DNA from 2 places in the Pseudomonas sp. MTM4 genome. Region 2 is predicted to be linked to the other one. Evidence: predicted binding sites of a transcription regulator. Region 2 holds the regulator's gene; the other holds the start of a gene.
What was found. The regulator LexA, encoded in region 2, represses DNA repair genes until DNA is damaged. The targets are predictions, from matches to a motif close to CTGTNTNNNNANACAG.

Region 1 (3,409 bases), 290 kb from region 2:
GAGCAGGCCGACCGGTACTTGGCTGTCTGTCAGGTTGCGGTGTTCCAGGTGCAAAGCGAAGCGCTGCACGCCACTGTCGCGTCCGGCCAGGTAGGCGGCGAGATCGGCTGTCAGGCGTCGCAGCGGGAATAGCAATGCCTGATGCGACTCGACTTCGAAGTTCAGTTCAAGCCGGGCATCGAACACATCTGGCGGTCGATAAAAGTCCAGCGCCAGTGGTTGATGGCCGAGTAGGGTGTCGATGTGCTTCAGCGCGCCGGTTGAAAATCGCTGTGTCAAACCATCGCGTGGCATTTCAATCACCTGCTTAAGGGTCCGAAGCCCCATGCGCGCAAGGGCGGTTGCCACTTCACGGGGCACTCCGATGCGCTCTACCGGCAATGCAGCGAGCACGCCAGGCAGCGTTTCGGTATCCATCACCGCCAGACCGTCATGCGCGTTGGCCAGGACTCGCGCGGCGGCAGGGTTTGGCGCCAGGGTAATGCGATGCTGAAAACCCAGCGTGTTCAATTCTTCGCGCAGGCGTGCCTCCAAGCGAGGCCAGGGGCCGAACAGGCCGAGACTGGATTGCACTTCCAAAAGCAGGCAACGCGGATAGTGCAGGCTGACCTGCGAGCTAAAGCCATAGGCCCAGGCGGCGAGAAATTGCTGCCAACGCTCGATCGACGCCAGGTCATATTCAGCCGTGGCGAAGGCGTGAGTCAGCGTCTGGGCAGCGATCAACGATTGTCCTGGCTTGAGGCCCAGAGCCCGTGCAGCGGGGTTGACTGCCTGCAGCACGCGGCGTTGTGGTGTGCCGCTCAAGAGCGCCAGCGGCGATTCAGCATCGTCTCGGCCTCGCAGCACGCCGTCCATGGCCAGTTGAGGCAGCAATATGCAGACCCAAAGCATGAGGACCTCAGCCCAACGCCGCAGCGGGAATGGGGAGCGTTCTGGCCAGGCCACCTCGGCACTTGAGGACGCGCAGTTGCGCCGGTCGGTTTTCGAAAGCCAGGCGCAGCGCCGCTGGGGACGGATTGATCTCTTCGCGTAGCGGACGATAAGCGAAGGCCAATGTCTGGCCTGTTTCGGCAGCGACCTGCAGTCGGCGCAGAGCGCGATCATCGACCTGTTGCGGCCAGCACAACACCGCACCGCAACTGCCCGAGCGCAGGCATTGTTCGGTAGCCCACAAGGCGTCACGGCCCCGTGCGTTGATAATGAACAGCTGACGCAGATCTATGCCGGCAGTCAGCCAGGCCTGGGGATAAGGCACATGGGGCGGAGCCACCAGCACTACGCGCTCGCCGGCGGCGGTGAGGCGCGCCAGGGTGGGCCAAAGCAGGCGTAACTCGCCGATTCCGGTAGTGGCGAAGAGAATCTCGCTCAATGCCGATTCAGGCCAGCCGCCGCCGGGTAATACGTCATCCAGCGCAGCATGCCCGGTTGGCTGGGCGTTAGGTGTAAGGACTTTGGTCTGGCCGCGCCAGAGCCGGCGCGTATCGATCAGGTGGTTGAGGGCGACCACGGACGTCATGGCAGTGAATAATCCTAATACTGTATATCAGTACAGTATTCTGGCTGTCGACTACAGGTCAAGATGAAACGATGAAGAACGCTTTTTCAAACTAAAACTGAAATCCAGAACGTAGCCGCCGCCATCCGCCTAATGCCGCTGATCACTGTATCCGCTCCGTATCGAGTGCGGCAGATGAGCTTTGCTTGTGCTGAAAAAATCAGTCGATTAGGATTCGCGCCCGGGTATGAGTGCGAGGTCGAATGACGCTGCATATTCATGCCGAATGTTGAAGCCCGGCTCGAGGATGACCGGGCTTTTTCATGCGCCGGCTCGTAGCCATGAGCGGGCCGGTACTATCCCTGGTGATCCGGGGTGCTAGTCAAGAACAGAGAGGATTGCCATGCGCGAACGCTTGTTGGCCGCAGAAAAGGTGAAGGCTATCGAGTGGCGGGACGGGCAGCTGCGTTTGCTCGACCAGCGCAAACTGCCGCTGGAAGAGCTATGGCACACCTATGATTCTGCTGCGGCTGTCGCCAAGGCTATCCGTGAGATGGTTGTGCGCGGCGCTCCGGCGATTGGAATCAGCGCGGCGTATGGACTGGTTCTGGGACTCAGGGCGCGGCTCGCCGAGGGCGGTGACTGGCGCGCGGCGCTGGAAGCAGACTTTGAGGTGCTTGCCGGCTCACGTCCGACCGCCGTCAATCTGTTCTGGGCATTGAATCAGATGCGCGAACGGCTCGATCGTTTGAAGTCGGGCGAAGATCCGCTGATCGCAGCCGAGGCTCAGGCGACCTCCATTCACGACAGTGACCGCGAAGCCAATCTCACCATGGCGCAGTTCGGCGTCGACCTGATCCGCAAGCACCAAGGCAATCCGCAAAACCTGCTCACCCACTGCAATACCGGTGCGCTTGCCACCGGTGGTTTCGGCACTGCCCTCGGCGTGATCCGTGCTGCGCATCTGGAAGGGCTTGTCGAACGCGTTTATGCCGATGAAACCCGTCCCTGGCTGCAGGGTTCAAGGCTGACCGCATGGGAGCTGGCCGGCGAAGGCGTGCCGGTTACGTTGAATGCCGACTCGGCTGCCGCGCACTTGATGAAAACGCGAGGTATCACCTGGGTGATTGTCGGGGCCGACCGGATCACCGCCAATGGCGACGTCGCCAACAAGATCGGTACCTATCAGCTCGCCGTACTTGCCATGCATCACGGGGTGCGATTCATGGTCGTGGCGCCCAGTTCGACCATCGACATGGAGCTGGAATCTGGTGATGACATTCCCATCGAGGAGCGTGCCGGCAGCGAGTTGCTGGAAGTGAACGGCCAACGGTTGGCGGCGGAGGTCGATGCCTTCAACCCGGTATTCGATGTGACCCCGGCGGATCTCATTGATGCCATCGTGACCGAGAAGGGCGTCGTCGAGCGGCCAAGCGCGGCTAAACTCGCGGCCCTGATGAGCCGTAAACGGTTGCATTAAGGTGCAAGATGACTAAAGCGGCTGGAGGCTAGGGGCGGCAGTAATTGAATTTTGTGGCCTCGGCGAGCGCTTCTTCGTTACGCCTCCGGCCTCCAGCGACCTCCCGCCTTGTGATACCATCCCGCGCTTAATCGCAGGACCCTGCTGACTATAAGGAACCAGGCTTCCATGGGCGAACTGGCCAAAGAAATCCTCCCGGTCAATATCGAAGACGAACTCAAACAGTCCTACCTCGACTACGCCATGAGTGTAATCGTCGGTCGTGCGCTGCCGGATGCGCGCGACGGACTGAAACCCGTGCATCGCCGTGTGCTTTTTGCCATGAGCGAGCTGGGTAACGACTGGAACAAGCCGTACAAGAAATCCGCCCGTGTGGTCGGTGACGTGATCGGTAAATACCACCCTCACGGCGACTCGGCGGTTTACGACACCAT
Region 2 (3,409 bases):
CGCACGGCAGAGTTCCTGCACCTGACGCGGGTTTTCGATATTGCGCGCGAACAGAATCAACCCGCCTACTTCCGGCTTACGCAGCAACTGGCGATCCTCGGCGGTCAGCCAAGTGCCGGCGATGTCCAGCATCAATGAACCTTGCATGATATTGAGCAGATCCTTAATTCAGCGTTGCGCTCGACCAATCGGGGCATGCCGCTTCGCCTATCTGTACGGCACAACCAGCCGGCACCCGCGGGAACAGATCGAGCAAGTCGGCATTGCGCAGCCTGATGCAGCCGTGAGAGAGCGGTACGCCCATGGGCTCTGAATCAGGCGTGCCATGCAAATAGATGTATCGACGGAAGGTATCGACCGCGCCCATTCGGTTGTATCCGGGCTCGCAACCGCTGAGCCAAAGAATGCGGGTCAGTATCCAATCGCGTCCTGGGTAGCAATCATGCAGTTCCGGGCTCCAGACCTCGCCAGTCCAACGGCGGCCACGCAGAACAGCGTCGGCCGGCAATCCTTCGCCGATGCGCGCGCGCACCCGGTGAAGGCCACGCGGCGTACAACCGGAACCGTTGCGTTCCCCCGCACCATTAAGGGCGGTCGACACGGGAAGCCTGAGGCGCAGCCTGCCTTCGGAAAATCCGTAGAGCAGCTGGTCGGCAATTGAGATATGGAGTAAATCGAGATCAGACATGGGCGGCAAGCTTAGCCGATCGTTCCCAAACCGTGCACCTCAACTCTTGGCCGGCATTGCCAATGCATTGCGACGGGCAATGGCGTGAGCCTGCGCCAGGTCGGGATCGTCCACGCCGGAATCAGCTCGCATACCGGCCGCCAGAAACGGAACCATCATCCGCATGACCTGCTCGATGGACGTTCTGGCACCGAAGTCGTTCTCGGCTATCGCCCTCAGCGCCTTGATGCCCGACATGCTGAACGCCGCCGCGCCGAGCATGAAATGTACGCGCCAGAACAGTTCGATCGGCGGAATCGAAGGGGCAGCCTCATGCACCCGCATCATGTAGCGACGGAAGACCTTGCCATACATATCTTCGAGGTATCGCCGCAGGTGGCCCTGGCTCTGGCTGAAGGACAGGCCCAACAGGCGCATGAAGATCGACAGGTCGTCGCCACTGCGCGGCGTCACCGCCAGCGCCTGCTCGACGAGGATCTCCAGCAGCTCTTCGAGACTTTCCTTTCTGTCGGACTGGGCTTCACGCCTGTCCAACTCACGCTCGAGACTCACACAGAACGGGCCGAGAAAACGCGAGAAGACCGCCTGGATCAGGGCCTTCTTCGAACCGAAGTGGTAGTTCACCGCAGCCAGATTCACCCCGGCCTTACTGGTGATAAGACGAAGCGAAGTCTCGGCGAAGCCTTTCTCAGCGAATAACTGTTCCGCTGCGTCAAGAATACGCTCCACTGTTTCAGACTGCGCCATGCCCCCTCCTCCGACAAACACTTGTTTGAAACTTACGTTTCAGCCCACATCAAGTCAACCATCAAAGCGCCTGAACGCTTTCGCTTTCAACCAAAGTTAGCGGCACGCTCCTCCAGCTCCCCACCAAACAACGATTGCCAAGCATCAGGCACTGTATATAATCCCAGGCACTGTATAAAAGCACAGAGACGCTCATGATCAAGCTGACCCCTCGCCAGTCGGAAATTCTTTCGTTCATCAAGCGCTGCCTGGAAGACAACGGCTACCCACCTACGCGGGCGGAGATCGCTCAAGAGCTGGGATTCAAATCGCCCAATGCGGCCGAAGAGCATCTGAAAGCGCTGAACAAAAAAGGCGCTATCGAGATGACGCCTGGCGCATCGCGCGGGATACGTATTCCCGGCTTCGAACCCGCAGCCGAGGAAAGCGGCTTGCCGATCATTGGGCGAGTCGCCGCTGGCGCGCCCATTCTGGCTCAGCAACATATAGAAGAGTCCTGCCAAATCAATTCGACATTCTTTCACCCGAAAGCCGATTACCTATTGCGCGTGCACGGTATGAGCATGCGAGACATCGGCATTTTTGACGGAGACCTGTTGGCCGTCCATACCACACGAGAAGCGCGCAACGGTCAGGTCGTTGTGGCCCGCATCGATGATGAGGTCACTGTGAAACGTTTCAAGCGTGAGGGCCACAAGGTTTGGCTACTGGCCGAAAACCCTGAATTTGCCCCAATCGAAATCGATCTCAAGGAACAAGAGCTTATTATCGAAGGGTTGAGTGTCGGTGTGATACGCCGCTAACAGACCGTTAAAAAAGGTAGGCAAGACGAGGCGCGACGACCTACGGAAAAACAGCCGAAGATGCGGACCGGCCTCGCTTACGAGCTGACTGTTTGAATGAGCGCCTGAGGCTGTTTTTAACGAAGTATTGGCAATGCAGGCAGTTTCAACAGCCTGCCAAGGAGAGGTTGATGCAGTACCACCCCCAGCCCACCACAGGCAAACCACCGCAGCTGTCCTTGTTCGAAGGCCTGATTGCACATCGCTTGATGCCAATTCAGGAAGTCGTCCGCAGCAAGTCAAAAGAAACCGATGACAGCCTGAGCGAAATGACCCTGAGCGGTAGTAGTGATCACTGTCACCTGCTGCTCGCATCCATCCTTCGAGATCTTAGCGAAGCTGCCGATACGCGCTGGCTAACACTGATTGCGCCACCCGCATCGCTTTCACAAAGCTGGCTGCGAGATACCGGACTCAACCGCGACCGCATTCTGTTGTTGCAAGCTCGAGAAACGCAAGGTGCTCTTGAGCTTGCATGCAAAGCGCTCATGTCAGGCTGCAGCCATACGGTCATCACCTGGCTGCCGCGCCTCGACAAACATGGTCGGCTGAAACTCCGCGCGGCAGCGGACCAAGGTAGCGCGCGCAGCTTGAACATACGCTTGGGAAACTGACCCCAGCTGCTCGGCATAAGGAAGTGCCGAAACCCACCCAACCGCAAAGGCAACCAGGCAGCCGTCTCAATGTAGTACGCGCGGCCCCTCTTCCTCCCGCTCGAACTCCCCTTCCGATACTCGTCCCGCCATTTGCACGCCGACATTGAACATCGCCTTGGCGATTTCGACATGCTGACCTTGCAGGAACACCTTGGCATCGTCGGAAAAATCCAGCGTGACCAGAACACCCTCATCCTCAGCACGACGCAGCACGATGGTACCGTCGGGTAGCTCGACGATTTCCAGAAACGATGTTGGCATGAGTCTGCTCCCCGTGAAACGGCGCATTGTAACAGCCGACCGACTTGTCGGCTGCCCTTGGCTTCTCCACGTGAGAACCGTGCCGTGCTCATCATGGAGCGGTGGGCTTAAAGCAGGTGCGCCGTCGATCAGCGACACAGTAGGATGGGACCTTATAGAAGTCCGGACAGCAGTCAGGACAGCCCTAGCCGCTTCAAGGTACTCAGGATGAGCAC

Region 1: the regulator LexA is predicted to act here: its motif matches at 1,537-1,552, upstream of imuA (translesion DNA synthesis-associated protein ImuA).

Annotation. Positions count from the first base shown of each region.
Region 1 covers NZ_CP048411.1:294,543-297,951, forward strand. The annotation lists gene GYM54_RS01410 (DNA polymerase Y family protein) at 1-891, opposite strand, end outside; gene imuA (translesion DNA synthesis-associated protein ImuA) at 899-1,516, opposite strand; gene mtnA (S-methyl-5-thioribose-1-phosphate isomerase) at 1,899-2,975, shown strand; gene gyrA (DNA gyrase subunit A) at 3,144-3,409, shown strand, end outside.
Region 2 covers NZ_CP048411.1:5,901-9,309, reverse strand. The annotation lists gene nagZ (beta-N-acetylhexosaminidase) at 1-147, opposite strand, end outside; gene GYM54_RS00050 (L,D-transpeptidase) at 164-688, opposite strand; gene GYM54_RS00045 (TetR/AcrR family transcriptional regulator) at 728-1,435, opposite strand; gene lexA (transcriptional repressor LexA) at 1,630-2,238, shown strand; gene sulA (SOS-induced cell division inhibitor SulA) at 2,409-2,891, shown strand; gene GYM54_RS00030 (hypothetical protein) at 2,958-3,194, opposite strand; gene GYM54_RS00025 (DMT family transporter) at 3,402-3,409, shown strand, end outside.